DNA from 3 places in the Pseudarthrobacter equi genome. Region 2 is predicted to be linked to each of the others. Evidence: riboswitches for the same ligand, from Rfam matches in the RefSeq annotation. Region 2 holds a riboswitch; each other region holds the start of a gene.

Region 1 (4,306 bases), 1.4 Mb from region 2:
TGTGGTCGCCTTTGACGTTGTTGCAGCGCAGGCAGGCAGCCACCAGGTTCTCCCAGGTGTCCGCCCCTCCGCGGGACTTGGGGTGCACATGGTCGATCGTGTGCGCCGCTTTTCCGCAGTACGCACACTTGTGCCCATCCCGCCTCAGGACGCCGCGCCGGCTGACGGCGGTGGCATGGTTGTATCTGGGCCGGATGTAACGGTTGAGGAGAATCACGGAGGGGCGGCCCAGGATTTCCTGCGGACCCACCACGGGATCATCGCCCTCCGCTACCACGCTTGCCTTGCCCGTGAGCACAAGCACCAGCGCCCGGCGGAAAGTAATAACCGCCAGCGGTTCATATCCAGCATTCAGAACGAGAGTGCGCATGCACGTACCTCTTCACGGCCGCACCCGTCAGGGGCACGAGGGCCGGCTGCCCTCGGCATGTCCGGGCTATGGATCGACACCACAAGAGTAAACAAAGAAATGCAGGATCAGCTAATCACGGCACACAAGTATCGTCAGGGAAGGGCGTCCGGAGCGCACCGCCCGTTAACGGCAAAGGACCCCTGCCGCGTGGGCAGGGGTCCTTTTATCCGAAGGGCGGCCGTACCGGCCCTGTCGGGGGGAATCAGTTGACGCGGATGAAGACCGGTCCGGAACCGACGTTTGCGCTGAAGACCACGGTCTGGTTGCCGTTGTAGCCGCCGTGCACTGCCTGGCCGTTGCCGGCGTAAACAGCGATGTGGGCCATGCCGGCGCCGCCGTCGGCGTAGTAGATCAGGTCGCCGGGCTGGGCCTCGGCAGCGCTCACGGTGCGGCCCAGGGAGAGGTAGCCAGCGGGCCAGTCGTGGAAGTTGATGCCCACGGCAGCCAGCGAGTTGGTGACGAGCATGGTGCAGTCCTGGTTGACGCCGAGCTGGGCGTACGCTGCGGACAGGATTGCTGCGCCCTTGCCGCTGGCAGATGCCTGGGGAGCAGATGCGGGCTGCGCCGTGACGGTAGCGGTGACCTTCGGCGCTGCAGCGGTCTGCGTTGCGGGTGTCTGGGCAGCCGGAGCGGCTTCCTGGACCTCAACCTCGGGCTCTGCCTCAACCACCGGAGCCGGGCTGGTACTGACGGCCGGCTTCTCGAAGGAGATGTTGATGGTGGAAGCCGCGGAGATCGGGGCTTCCACAGCTGTTCCAACTTCAAAAGCGGATGCAGGAGCGGAGTCGCGCTGGACGTTGGTGTCAGCTGCGTTTGCGGCGATGCCGCTGGTCAGGACCAGGCCCGAGGCTGCGGCGATAACCGCTGCCTGGCGCCCAACGCCGCCGGCGTTGCCGCCAACAGCCTTGGCGATAATGGCGATTGAGTTGGTCTTGGTGACTTCGGCGCGATGCCGTGCGGTAGCACGAGTCGTCATCAGTTCTCTCTTTCGTTATCCCCGGGCCTGTAGGCAACACGGGGGTTTTGGACGCGCCGGCATCTTGGGGGTACGTCGGCGCGTCCCGAACGGGGATGTGTGATTTAGCGAAAAGCGGGGGCAAAGAAAAAGTTTCTGGGGCCTGGGGCCCCAGAAACTAGTTCATGGTGTAGAACGAGGAGGTTCCCGTGGCGGCAACCGCGTGAAGAAGGGTGCCCTGGGACGGGTTGAGCGCGCTGATCATCATGCCGTTGCCGACGTAGATGCCAACGTGTGCGCCGCCGTTCTGCATGACGAGATCGCCAGGCTGGGGGGTGGAGGTGGGCTTCATGGCGTTCCAGGCATTGACGCGCGGGATGCTGATGCCGGCCTGGGCGTAGACCCACTGGGTGAATCCGGAGCAGTCCCAGCCGTTGGGGCTGGTGCCGCCCCACACGTACGGGTGGCCAATGCCGGTCTACGCGATGGCCGCGATGCCCGAGGTGGCAGCGGAGGAAACTGTTTCCGCGAGCTTCTCGGAAGCAGCTTCGGTTGAGCCAGCGGCTGCGGTGACGGCGTTGCCGGCATCCCGTGCTGCTGACGCAGTGGACTGGGTGCGTACCGGCTCCGGCTTCGGAGCAGCAGTGGTCTTGATGACCGGGCGCTCGAAGGAAACAGTGGCGGTAGGTGCCGCGGTGACAGCCAGGGCGGTCTGGGCCGAACCCGACTCGGTGGATGCCGAGACGCCCGCGGTGGTGTCCGCGACGGCCGGCAGGCCCATAGCCAGGACGAGGCCGGAAGCGGCTGCAACTACTGCAGCCTGGCGACCCACTGTCCCGGCATTGGCACTTACAGCCTTGGACACGGCGCCCAAAGGGTTGGTACGAACCGTTTGCGCACGGTGGCGCGCAGCATTATGGCGTGAAGACACGAAGGTAGCCTCTCCCAATGCCTGCGAGGTGAGCTGTCGGATTCGGATGGGAGTCACCCGGCCACACGGCTTCCAAGGAAGCTTTCGTGACTTAACCCCAAGGCCTTCGAAACAAGAAGGCCAAAATTGGTTCCCCCGCCCCTGCCAGACGATGAAATGCGAACGGACCTTGAGCGGTGGCAGAGTTAGGCAATCCACTCAAGAGCGTCAACTTCGGAAAAGTTGACGCGATTTAGACGGTACAGCAGTTTTGTTTGAATGTCACATTCAGGTCACGGCGGGTCACGGCCATTCGAGAGTCCACCATCATTTGGCTAGAGCCAGCCGGTGGGGTCGACGACCTCACCGTTGACCTGGACTTCAAAGTGGAGGTGGCAGCCCGTGGAGGCGCCGGTGGTCCCGCTGAGGGCAATGACGTCGCCCCGGGAGACGGTTTGGCCCTCCTTCACGTTGAACGACGACAGGTGGTTGTAGGTGGTCTCCAGGCCGTTGCCGTGGTCCACCACCACCCTGTTGCCGCCGCCGTACTGGTGCCAGCCCACAAAAGTCACGGTTCCGGTGGCGGCAGCCATCACGGAGGTACCGCACTGGGCAACATAGTCCTGCCCGCGGTGAAAGTCGCCGGTGCCGCCGGTGATGGGGCTGACGCGGTAGCCGAACGGCGACGCCGTGGTCATGGTGGCCAGCGGGGCCCCCAGGGTACCGGCGGATGCAGCCCGGGAGACCGATCCTGCGGACTGGGCGCTGAGCAGCTGCTTGAGCTTGCCGTCAGGGTCCGCCTGGGTGACCACGGCGGAGCGGCTGAAGTCGATCTGGGCGCCTGCTTCCGCGGAAATCGCGGGCTGTGGCGTCACAGATGAGGCGGCAACGGCACCGGTTCCGCTGGCGTCAGTTGCCATGACGGGACTGGTCACGGGGACGGTAACGGTAAGCACCAGGCCGGTGGCGGCAAGCGCGATGCCGGCCTTCTGGCCGATACCGCTGGCCGAGGCGAATTCCGTTATCTGGCGGAACGGACCCCGACGGCGGCGCGCGTCACGGTGGAGATCGCGGGGGCGCGAGGTCTCGGCAGCCTGGACGGCTTCGACAGCACGCGGCGTAGCAGCGGGGCCCGCCGCGCGGCGGCGGCCCCGGGGGGTCTGCATGGTCAAGAAGGGTTCCTCTCTGGATAGCCTGCGAAGTTAGCTGTCGGATTCGGGTCAGAGAGTTCACAGACCCGGTCCGCCGTAAGCAAGCTGCGGCACAGAGAAATCCCCGGAAGGTTCCTTCACTGGAAGAGGCTTGCTGCTGACGGACTTCACCCCAAGGCAGTCCCCCGCTGCCAGTTGTGGTTCCCCCGCCTCTGCCAGTTATGACTTGGTGCTCCTGATCCGCTGGCAGAGCTCGGCTCCAGATCAGGTAACGCTTAAGTATCAACGCTTTCGTTCAACTATAGGGGCTTAAGTCCCTTAGTAACAATTCCGTTATTTTTGCGTGATCCAGCTCCCACGGGGTAAAAGCAGGGATTTTACGGTGTCAGTTGACGGCTACGAATACGTGGGCAGCCACTTCGGGAGGCAGTTCCAGGGCGCCTTCAATGCCCGGAACACGGACCGAAATGTAGTCCCCCACACGCTCCAGCGATACCGCCGCTCCGGGGCGGATGCCGCCTTCGTCGAGCTGGGACAGGAGTTCGGGTTCCACCTGGATGGGTTCAGCCAACCGGCTGATGGTCACGGCAGAGGCGGGGCCGTACGTCTTCATGGCCTCAAGAAGGCTGATCGCACCGTCGGACAAGGACAGGTCCGGGTGGCCACCCAGTGCGGCCAGTCCGGGAATCGGGTTTCCGTAGGGCGATTCGGTGGGGTGGTTGAGCAGTTCGTAGATCCGGCGCTCAACGCGCTCACTCATCACATGCTCCCAGCGGCACGCTTCGTCGTGGACGTAGGCCCAGTCCAGGCCGATGACATCAGCCAGGAGCCGTTCCGCAAGGCGGTGCTTGCGCATGACCTCCGTGGCACGTTTGCGG
Region 2 (4,306 bases):
TCCCGGCGGCGCCGCGGCCGCGGGCGGTGGTACCTCCACGCGGGCGTCTGCTGCGGTTTTCGCTGCCCGGTCCGAGTCCCGTTGGGCCTGTTCCCGGGCGGCGGCCCGCTTGGCTGCCTGCGAGGCTTCATAAGCGGCGAGGGCGGCCTGGCCCTGCCGGAACTCCCCCTCAACGGCCGCGGTTATTCCCTTGAGTGAGGCCAGCTGTGCAGTGAGTTCACCGCCGTGCTGCTGCTCTTCACTGATGTGGCGGGCTACGGCGTCCTGCGCCGATCTGGCCCCGGCAAGCCTGGTCCCGGCCTCCTTGGCCAGGTTTTCCCGTTCGGAGCGTGCAGCTTTCTCCTGTTCACCCAGGGACGATGCCACCTTCGCGGCGGACGCCGCGCGGTCCACCAGGCCGGCCGTCTTCGCGCCCACCAGCTCCACCATGTTGAGTCCGTGGACGCTGCCGGACTCAAGGGCGTCCAGGGCCATGAAGAATCCGGCCGTGGTTGAACCCATCTTGTACGACTGCACGGCAAGGGCGCCGATCTCCCTGCGGTGCTGCTGCAGTTCCCCGTTGGCTGCTGCGGACTGCGCCGCCAGGGCTTCGACCCGGCTGTTGGCTGCGGTGAGTGCCGCTTCGGCAGTGGCGTACTCCGCTGCAGCCGTCACGGCCGCGCCGCCAAGCGTTTCTGCATCCGCCTGCAAACCGGCGAGGAGGCTGCCGATCCGGGTGATCCCGGCCGCTGTTCCCGCTTCAGACTCCCTGGCCTGCCGGACGTCTTCCCAGGAGGGGTATCCCTCCGGCGGGAGGTCCGCGGCCGACGCCGGAACCAGGGCCGCGCCCAGCAGGGTAAACACCAGAAGTCCGCCGAGCACCGCGGACTTCAGTTTGGTAACGAACTGGGACATAGTCCCGTAGCCTACGGGCTCAACCACAGGTTGAGGGTTTACAGCTGTGGATTGTTATCCAGCAGAGACGGAAGCCGCGCCACAGCCCTAGACTGTGCCCATGGCCGGCGCCAGCACACCACGCACCACAGCAATCCGCCGCGGCCCCGCCTCCGCACGGACAGCAAGACCGGAAACCGGCGACCGCGTGCTGCCATTCCTGACCGCGGCAGTACTGGCGGTATCAGCCTGCAGCCCGCAGCCGCCCACCCCTGCAGCGTCCCCCGCTGCCGCCGCCCCCGGACCGGTCACCATCGAGGTAAACCAGTCCCGCGACCAGTACGGGCAGCACGCCATCCTGCTCCAGCTCACCAACACCACGGACGTTCTCCTCACAGTGGACCTGGCGCGCGTCACTTCCCCGCTGTTCAACGGGGACATCGCGTGGACCCCACAAGCTGGCAGCCTGGAGCTTCCGCCGCACCAGCCCAAAAGCGTGCCCGCACAGCTTCCACCCCCCGCCTGCGCCGACCTGGCAACGGCATCGCCGCAGGCCAGCGCCACGGTTTCCTTCGCTGCAGCCGGACAGCAGCCGGCAGCCCTTAGCCTTCCGGCGCCGGATCCCTTCGGCGTGCTGCCGCGCAACAACAGCGAGCTTTGCCTGGCCGCCGACGCCGCGAAGGTGGCCGGACTGGCCCTGGACCCGCACCTTGAGGTGGCGGCGGACGGCCGCACCGCCGTCGTCCTCCTTCGCATCAGCCCCCAGCCGACGGCCCCCGGAGGGACTCCGCCCCTCACGCTGCACAGCGTGGGCGGCACTCCCCTGCTGGCGGAGGCCGGGCCCGAGTCCGGGGCTGAGCCGTGGCCGCGGAACGTGACGGTCCGGACGGGGGAAACCGGCACTGCCCTGGCCCTGCGGGTGCGCCCCGCCCGGTGCGATCCGCACGCCGTGGCGGAAGACAAAGTGGGCACCCTGCTGCCCCTCACCGTTACGGTCGGGACCCGGGAAGGCGTCCTGAAAGTGGCCGCCGGCGGGCCGTTGCGTGCGCAACTTTATGACTTTGTTACGCAGGCCTGCCAGACCGGCTAGGCACCGGGCATCATCCGAGGTCACCGCGGCGTTCCGGGCCGCCATCCGGCCGATGGCTTCATCCGAGAGGTCCGCCTCGTATGTTATCCAAATGTGACAATCGGGTGAACGTCGGGTTATGGTCATACACGTGTCCCTCCCAAGCGGGACATTCCCCTCAGCTTGCCGAGCCCTGCCGCTGAACCGGGATTCAATCGCTTTCCAGCTGGCAGGGACGGGGGAACCAAGTTTCCGCGGCTTCACCGAAGCCTTGGGGTTAAGTCGATATCGCCTTCCGTCCCTGACGAAGTGCGTTACCGGCCGGGTATCTCCAGCCCGAACCCGACAGCTCACCCCGCAGGCATGGGAGAGGCGATCAACCGTGTCAAAAAATTTCACCACCGCCCGTCACCGCGCTACTCCGGCCGGCTCCATCGCGCTGCAGGGTTTGGCCGTGACGGCCAAGGCCCAGGCCCGGACCTTTGGACGCCCGGCACTCGCAGTAGCCGCAGCATCGGGCATTGCGTTCGGCGTCGGAGCTCCGGCACATGCAGGCGTGACCGGCCCGGACAGCACCGAAACCACTAACGTCCAGGCATACTCGGCTCCTGCCGCGCCCGTAGCCGCTGCCCCTGCAGCCGCTGCCGGCAACGTCCACACGGTTGCTTCCGGTGACACCCTCGGCGCCATTGCGTCCGCCTACGGGGTTGGCCTGAACGACGTCCTGGCAGCCAACGGCCTCGACGTTTCCTCGATCATCTACCCCGGTGACCAGATTGCCATTCCCGGCGCCGGCTACGCAGCACCGGCCGCTCCGGCCGTTGCTCCGGCAGCGGCACCGGTCCAGACCGCAAGCACTGCTCCCGCCAACACCGGCATGAACCTCGGCTACGCCTCGGCAACGCCTGCGGCCACCGGCTCGGGCACCGGCGCTGCCATCCTCGCCAACGCTTACGGCCAGGTCGGCGTCACCCAGGACTGCACCGCCATGGTGGAGAAGGCCCTGCGCGCCGTCGGCAAGTCCGTCGGAGACCTGGCTCCCGGCCAGTTCTTCCAGTACGGCACCGTGGTGGGCACCCCCGCCCCCGGTGACCTCGTCATCTCCGCCGGCCACGTCGGCGTGTACGCCGGTGACGGCCAGATGGTCAGCGGCGGCGTCAACGGCAGCCAGACCCAGGTGCACTCCGTCAGCTGGGTTGGTGCAGCCTCCTACGTACGGGTCGCATAGCCTGCTGGGCAGGTAGCTTCCAGCGCATAGAGCTGCAAAAAGGGCGGTAGCCGGGACATCCCGGCTGCCGCCCTTTTTACTGCGTAACCAAACTCAGGCTCAGGTGCCGCAGAAGGTCATGTACGTCCCGAAGTCCTCCGGGGCGCCCTCGGCGTACCGCTCCATGCCGGGGCGTTCGCTGTACGGCGCCGTCACCGCTTCCAGCAGCCCGTGCAGTGGATCCAGGTCCCCGCCGGTAGCCGCGGCCAGCGCCTCTTCGACGAGGTGGTTCCGCGGAATGTACGCGGGATTGGTGCGGTCCATCAGCCCGGCATCCGGCCCCAGCTTCTGCCAGCGTTCGGCCCAGGCATCGTACGCAGCCAGGTCCATGACCATCCCGCGGACAGGCCGGCTGTCACCCCGGGCGGCCTTGGCCAGGTTCCTGAAGAAGAGCGTGTAGTCCACCGGGCCGTCCTTGAGGATGCCGGTGACGCCGTCCACCAGGTCAGAGACCTCCTCGGCTGCCGCCGTATCCGGCTTCCCCGCAGCCAGGCCCAGCTTGGTGGCCATGCCGCCAAACCACGCCGCACTGTAATACCGCCGGAACCCGCCCAGCGCCTCCACGGCCACCGGAACCGCCGCCTTTTGGTCTTCGTCGATGAGCGGCAGCATGGCTTCGGCGAGGCGGGCCAGGTTCCATTCGGCCATGACCGGCTGGTTGGCGTACGCATACCGGCCGCCGACGTCGATGGAGCTGTACACGGCGGCCGGGTTGAACGCGTCCATAAAGGCACAGGGGCCGTAATCGATCGTTTCGCCGGAGATGGTCATGTTGTCTGTATTCATCACACCGTGGACGAACCCCACCAGCATCCACTGCGCCACGAGCGAGGCCTGCGAAGCCACCACGGCCCGGTACAGGGCGAGGTAGGGGTTCTCCTCCGCCGCGGCGTCCGGATAGTGGCGGCTGATGGCATGGTCCGCCAGCCGGCGCAGGAGCTCGGTGTTTTCCGTGGCCCGCGCATACTGGAAACTGCCCACCCGAAGGTGGCTGCCGGCCACCCGGGCCAGCACGGCGCCGGGAAGCATGTCATCCCGGCGCACCTGCCGTCCGGTAGCCACGACGGCGAGGGAGCGGGTGGTGGGGATGCCGAGGG
Region 3 (4,306 bases), 1.6 Mb from region 2:
GTCCAGCGTTCAGGCGTCGCCGCCATGGACACTGCCGAACTGGTGGTTGGCGACCTGGTGCTCAACGTCGACACCCGGGAAGTCACCCGCGCCGGGGATGACGTGCAGCTGACGGCCACCCAGTTCGAACTGCTCCGCTACCTCATGGAAAACCCCAAGCGGGTCATCAGCAAGGCACAGATCCTTGACAGGGTGTGGGACTACGACTTCGGCGGCCAGGCCAACATCGTCGAGCTCTACATCTCCTACCTGCGCAAGAAGATCGACGCCGTCCATCCGCCCATGATCCACACCGTCCGCGGGGCCGGTTACGTCATCAAGCCGGCGGACTAGCTCGCCATGGCCCCTTCAGACGCTTCCTACACCCGGAGTTGGCTCAGGCCCGCAACCTGGCACCTGCGTACCCGCCTGATCGCCCTGGCCATGGCCCTGCTCATCGCCATCTGCGGTGCCGTTGGCATCGTGAGCTACGCATCGATGGACGCCTTCCTGACCCGGCAGCTTGATGACCAGCTCAGCCAGGCCGCCAACCTCGCCGACAACCCGGGCCGCCCGCCCTTTGGCGGCTTTAACGGACGGGATCCCCTGGACGCCCGGGGCCAAAGAATCGGCACCGTCAACGCGAGCATCCGCAACAGCCAGGTTAGTTCCGGCGGCTTCCTCGCCTCGGACACCACCCGCCAGCCCCTGTCCACAGAGGACAAGGAGACGCTCCTTGCGCTCGATGCCAACTCAAGGCCCGTGGACCGTTCGATGTCCAGCGGTGATTATCGGCTGATCGCGGTCCAGACAAGCTCCGGTGACATCCTGGTCACGGGACTCCCCCTGGCCGCCAAGGAAAGTACCCTCAGGTCCCTCGTGTGGACCTTCGTGTTCGTCTCGCTGGGCGGACTGCTGCTGATCGGCCTGGTGGGGACGGTGCTGATCCGCCGCACCATGAAACCGCTGGAACAGCTCTCCGAGGTTGCCACCAGGGTGTCGGAACTGCCCCTGGACGCCGGCGAGGTGGCGCTCGCCGTCCGCGTGCCGCCGTCGAACTCCAACCCGGGCACCGAAGTGGGCAGTGTGGGGCATGCGCTGAACCTCATGCTGGACAACGTGGCCAGCGCCCTGGAAGCCCGGCAGAAGAGCGAAACCAAGGTGCGCCAGTTCGTGGCGGACGCCTCGCATGAGCTCCGCACCCCATTGACCGCCATCCGCGGCTACACCGAGCTGATGCGGATGACGGAGGACTTCACTCCCGACGGTCAGAAATCACTGGCCCGGGTACAGAGCCAGTCCGAGCGGATGACGGCACTGGTGGAGGACCTGCTGCTCCTGGCGCGGCTGGATGAGGGCCAGCCGCTCAAGCTGGCCGAGGTGGACCTGACGCAGCTGGTGGTGGAAAGCGTCAACGACGAAAAGGTCATGGCCCCCAGCCACACCTGGCGGCTCGATCTTCCCGCGGAGCCGGTGCTGGTGAACGGGGACGGCGCGCAGCTGCGGCAGGTGCTCATGAACCTGCTGTCCAACGCCCGGAAACACACCCCTGCCGGAACCACCGTGGTGGCCGGCGTCGGCACGGCTCCGGACGGCGCCGCCGTCGTGACGGTCACGGACGACGGCGGGGGCATACCGGCGGACTTCGTGGACCACGTCTTTTCACGCTTCGCCCGCGCAGACGCAGCCCGCAAGGGCAGCGGCGACCAGGCCGGCGCGGCCGTTGCAGAGGGCACCAGCGGGCTGGGCCTGTCCATCGTCCAGTCCATCGTGGAAGCCCACGGAGGCCGGGTAACGGTCACATCACGGCCGGGGATGACGGAGTTCGCGCTCCGGCTCCCGACTGTAGCCTGAATTCGCCAAGGCGACGCGCCGTCGTCGTGATGTCTGTTACCTAAATGTGACTTAAGCGCCGCTCTCCTGTACCGTCGATATGGTGCGGTTCCCGTTCGGGCCGCATATCCGGATGACGCCAAGCTCTGCCACTTCCCGGATTTCGCTTGAACTGAGGCAGAGGCGGGGGACCCACGTCCCGGGCAACGCAGTACTGCCCTTGGGGTTAAGCCAGCACGTGTATTTGCCGTGCGGCCGGATGCCCTCATCCGAACCCGACAGCTAACTCCGCAGGTGTGAGAGGCGAACTAAACATGTCTAAATTCACGGTAAAACCGCGCCCAAAATCGGCTCCGAGCCACAGCGCGCAGCCTGAAACCCGTAAGAAGTCTTCCTTCGGCAAGCGCGCCGCGGTCCTCGCAGTGTCCGCAGCGATGCTGGTGGGCGTAGGCGCCGCGGGCCAGGCCACGGATGCCATGTCCCGCGTGGCGGCCACCGGCTCAGAGTCCCCCGCTGCCGCCGATTCCCAGATGAGCATCGAGAAGAGCGAAATCCGCTCGAACCCGGCCGCGTCGGCGCCCGCCGAGCTCAAGGTTCAGCCCCAGGAAGCGGCACCGGCCCCCGCACCCGCGGCCGAACCTGCCCCGGCCGCAGCGCCCGCACCGGCCCCGGCCCCCGCACCGGAGGCTGCTCCGGCTCCCGCTCCCGAGCCCGCCCCCGTCGTCGCCGTCAACGATCCGGCCGGCGCACAGGCTTACGCGTCCGGCCAGCTGGCCAGCTACGGGTGGGCCCAGGACCAGATGCAGTGCCTGGTCACCCTGTGGACCAAGGAATCCGACTGGACCACCACCGCCACCAACGCCAGCAGCGGCGCCTACGGCATCGTCCAGTCCCTGCCCGCCGAGAAGATGGCGAGCTCCGGCCCCGATTACATGACCAACTACCGTACCCAGATCAACTGGGGCCTGAACTACATCAAGGAGCGCTACCAGTCCCCGTGTGGCGCCCTGAACTTCCACCTCGGTCACAACTGGTACTAAAAACCCTCACTGGCTGAGGCCTTCCGACCGGCCGCCGCCGAACCTTCCCGGTTCAGCGGCGGCCGTCGTCGTCTCCGCAGCCATGCGTGCGAGGTAGCAGTTTTTGGAGTTGACCCTCCGGCCGCCGAGCGGATCGGCACCTGCTTCGCCGTGGCGGCGAAATACCGCGAAGGCGTCGTGGTCCGGGGGCCGGGACGTGCCGTTACCGTCCCGGGATGTACTGGACGGCCCAGCGGTTGCCGTCGAGGTCTGCGAAGTACACGAAATGACCCCAGTCCTGGACATCCACATCGCTGACGTCCACGCCGTTGTTCTTCAGGTGGTCGTGGGCGGCCTGGATGTCACTGACCACCAGCTGGAGGTTGGAGCCTGTACCCGGAGGAGCGTCCGTGAGGCCTTCACCGATGCAGATGGAACATGCTGAGCCAGGCGGGGTCAGCTGCACGAAGCGGATGGACTCCGACGGACGTTCGTCGAAGTCGGCGTTGAAACCAACCTTGTTAACGTAGAAATCCTTGGCGCGGTCCACATCGGACACCGGGACAAACACGAGTTCAAGTTTCCAGTCCATTGCCACAGGCTACGGCCGGACCCCATATTGCGGAAGGCCTTCCGCCCGGTCAATGCGGTTAGCCGGCGATGCCGTACAGGCGGTCTCCCGCATCCCCAAGGCCCGGAACGATGTAGGACTTTTCGTTCAGCTTCTCGTCAATCGAGGCGAGGACGATGTGCACGTTCGCTTCGCCCAGTTCCTCCTCCAGCTTGGCCAGGCCCTCCGGGGCCGCAAGGAGGCAGATGCACGTGACGTCCGAGGCCCCGCGCTTGAACAGGAACTTGATGGCCTCGCGCAGCGTTCCGCCCGTGGCAAGCATGGGGTCCAGGACGAAGACCTGCCGGCCGGTAAGGTCCTCGGGCAGCCGCTCGGCATAGGTGATGATATCCAGGGTTTCCTCGTCGCGGGCCATGCCCAGGAAACCCACTTCTGCGGTGGGGACCAGCTTGGTCATACCCTCCAGCATGCCGAGGCCGGCGCGCAGGATGGGGACCACCAACGGCGTGGGCTTGGTGAAGGCCGTGCCCAAAGTGGTGCTGACCGGCGTCTCGATAGTGACGGGTTCGGTGCGGACCTCTCGCGTGGCCTCGTACGCCAGCAGTGTCACCAGCTCTTCGGTCAGCTGCCGGAACACGGGCGAAGGGGTGTTCTTATCCCGGAGGACAGTGAGCTTATGGGCGACCAGCGGGTGGTCCACAACGAGAGTGCGCATTGCTCAAAACTATCATCCGGCGCTGTCCCTGCCGGAGTTCCTGGCTTGGGCTCTTGGCGCGTGACCCGCCCGCCGGGGTGCGTCCCGGCGTCGTGAACCTACCCTCGGGGGTGCGTGCCGCCGTCGTGGTCCGTTCCGCGGCCGTGCGTGCCGCCGTCGTGGTCCGTTCCGCGGCCGTGCGTGCCGCCG

What was found. A riboswitch is a leader RNA that binds a small molecule or an ion and turns the genes downstream of it on or off. The one in region 2 is predicted to bind cyclic di-AMP.
Region 1: it holds a riboswitch for cyclic di-AMP, as region 2 does, so the genes downstream of both, BLT71_RS05995 (C40 family peptidase) here and BLT71_RS12105 (C40 family peptidase) in region 2, are expected to answer to the same signal.
Region 3: it holds a riboswitch for cyclic di-AMP, as region 2 does, so the genes downstream of both, BLT71_RS20320 (aggregation-promoting factor C-terminal-like domain-containing protein) here and BLT71_RS12105 (C40 family peptidase) in region 2, are expected to answer to the same signal.

What each region holds. Positions count from the first base shown of each region.
Region 1 is NZ_LT629779.1:1,314,513-1,318,818, reverse strand. It holds gene BLT71_RS06005 (HNH endonuclease) at 1-370, opposite strand, end outside; gene BLT71_RS06000 (NlpC/P60 family protein) at 615-1,388, opposite strand; partial or broken gene BLT71_RS05995 (C40 family peptidase) at 1,546-2,232, opposite strand; cyclic di-AMP (ydaO/yuaA leader) riboswitch at 2,303-2,484, opposite strand; gene BLT71_RS05990 (M23 family metallopeptidase) at 2,613-3,443, opposite strand; cyclic di-AMP (ydaO/yuaA leader) riboswitch at 3,454-3,672, opposite strand; gene BLT71_RS05985 (metal-dependent transcriptional regulator) at 3,814-4,306, opposite strand, start outside.
Region 2 is NZ_LT629779.1:2,691,871-2,696,176, forward strand. It holds gene BLT71_RS12095 (aggregation-promoting factor C-terminal-like domain-containing protein) at 1-894, opposite strand, end outside; gene BLT71_RS12100 (hypothetical protein) at 995-1,963, shown strand; cyclic di-AMP (ydaO/yuaA leader) riboswitch at 2,149-2,321, shown strand; gene BLT71_RS12105 (C40 family peptidase) at 2,325-3,170, shown strand; gene BLT71_RS12110 (protein adenylyltransferase SelO) at 3,270-4,306, opposite strand, start outside.
Region 3 is NZ_LT629779.1:1,136,278-1,140,583, reverse strand. It holds gene BLT71_RS05210 (response regulator transcription factor) at 1-333, shown strand, start outside; gene BLT71_RS05205 (sensor histidine kinase) at 340-1,833, shown strand; cyclic di-AMP (ydaO/yuaA leader) riboswitch at 1,967-2,123, shown strand; gene BLT71_RS20320 (aggregation-promoting factor C-terminal-like domain-containing protein) at 2,127-2,852, shown strand; gene BLT71_RS05190 (VOC family protein) at 3,055-3,423, opposite strand; gene upp (uracil phosphoribosyltransferase) at 3,482-4,117, opposite strand; gene BLT71_RS05180 (phosphatase PAP2 family protein) at 4,216-4,306, opposite strand, start outside.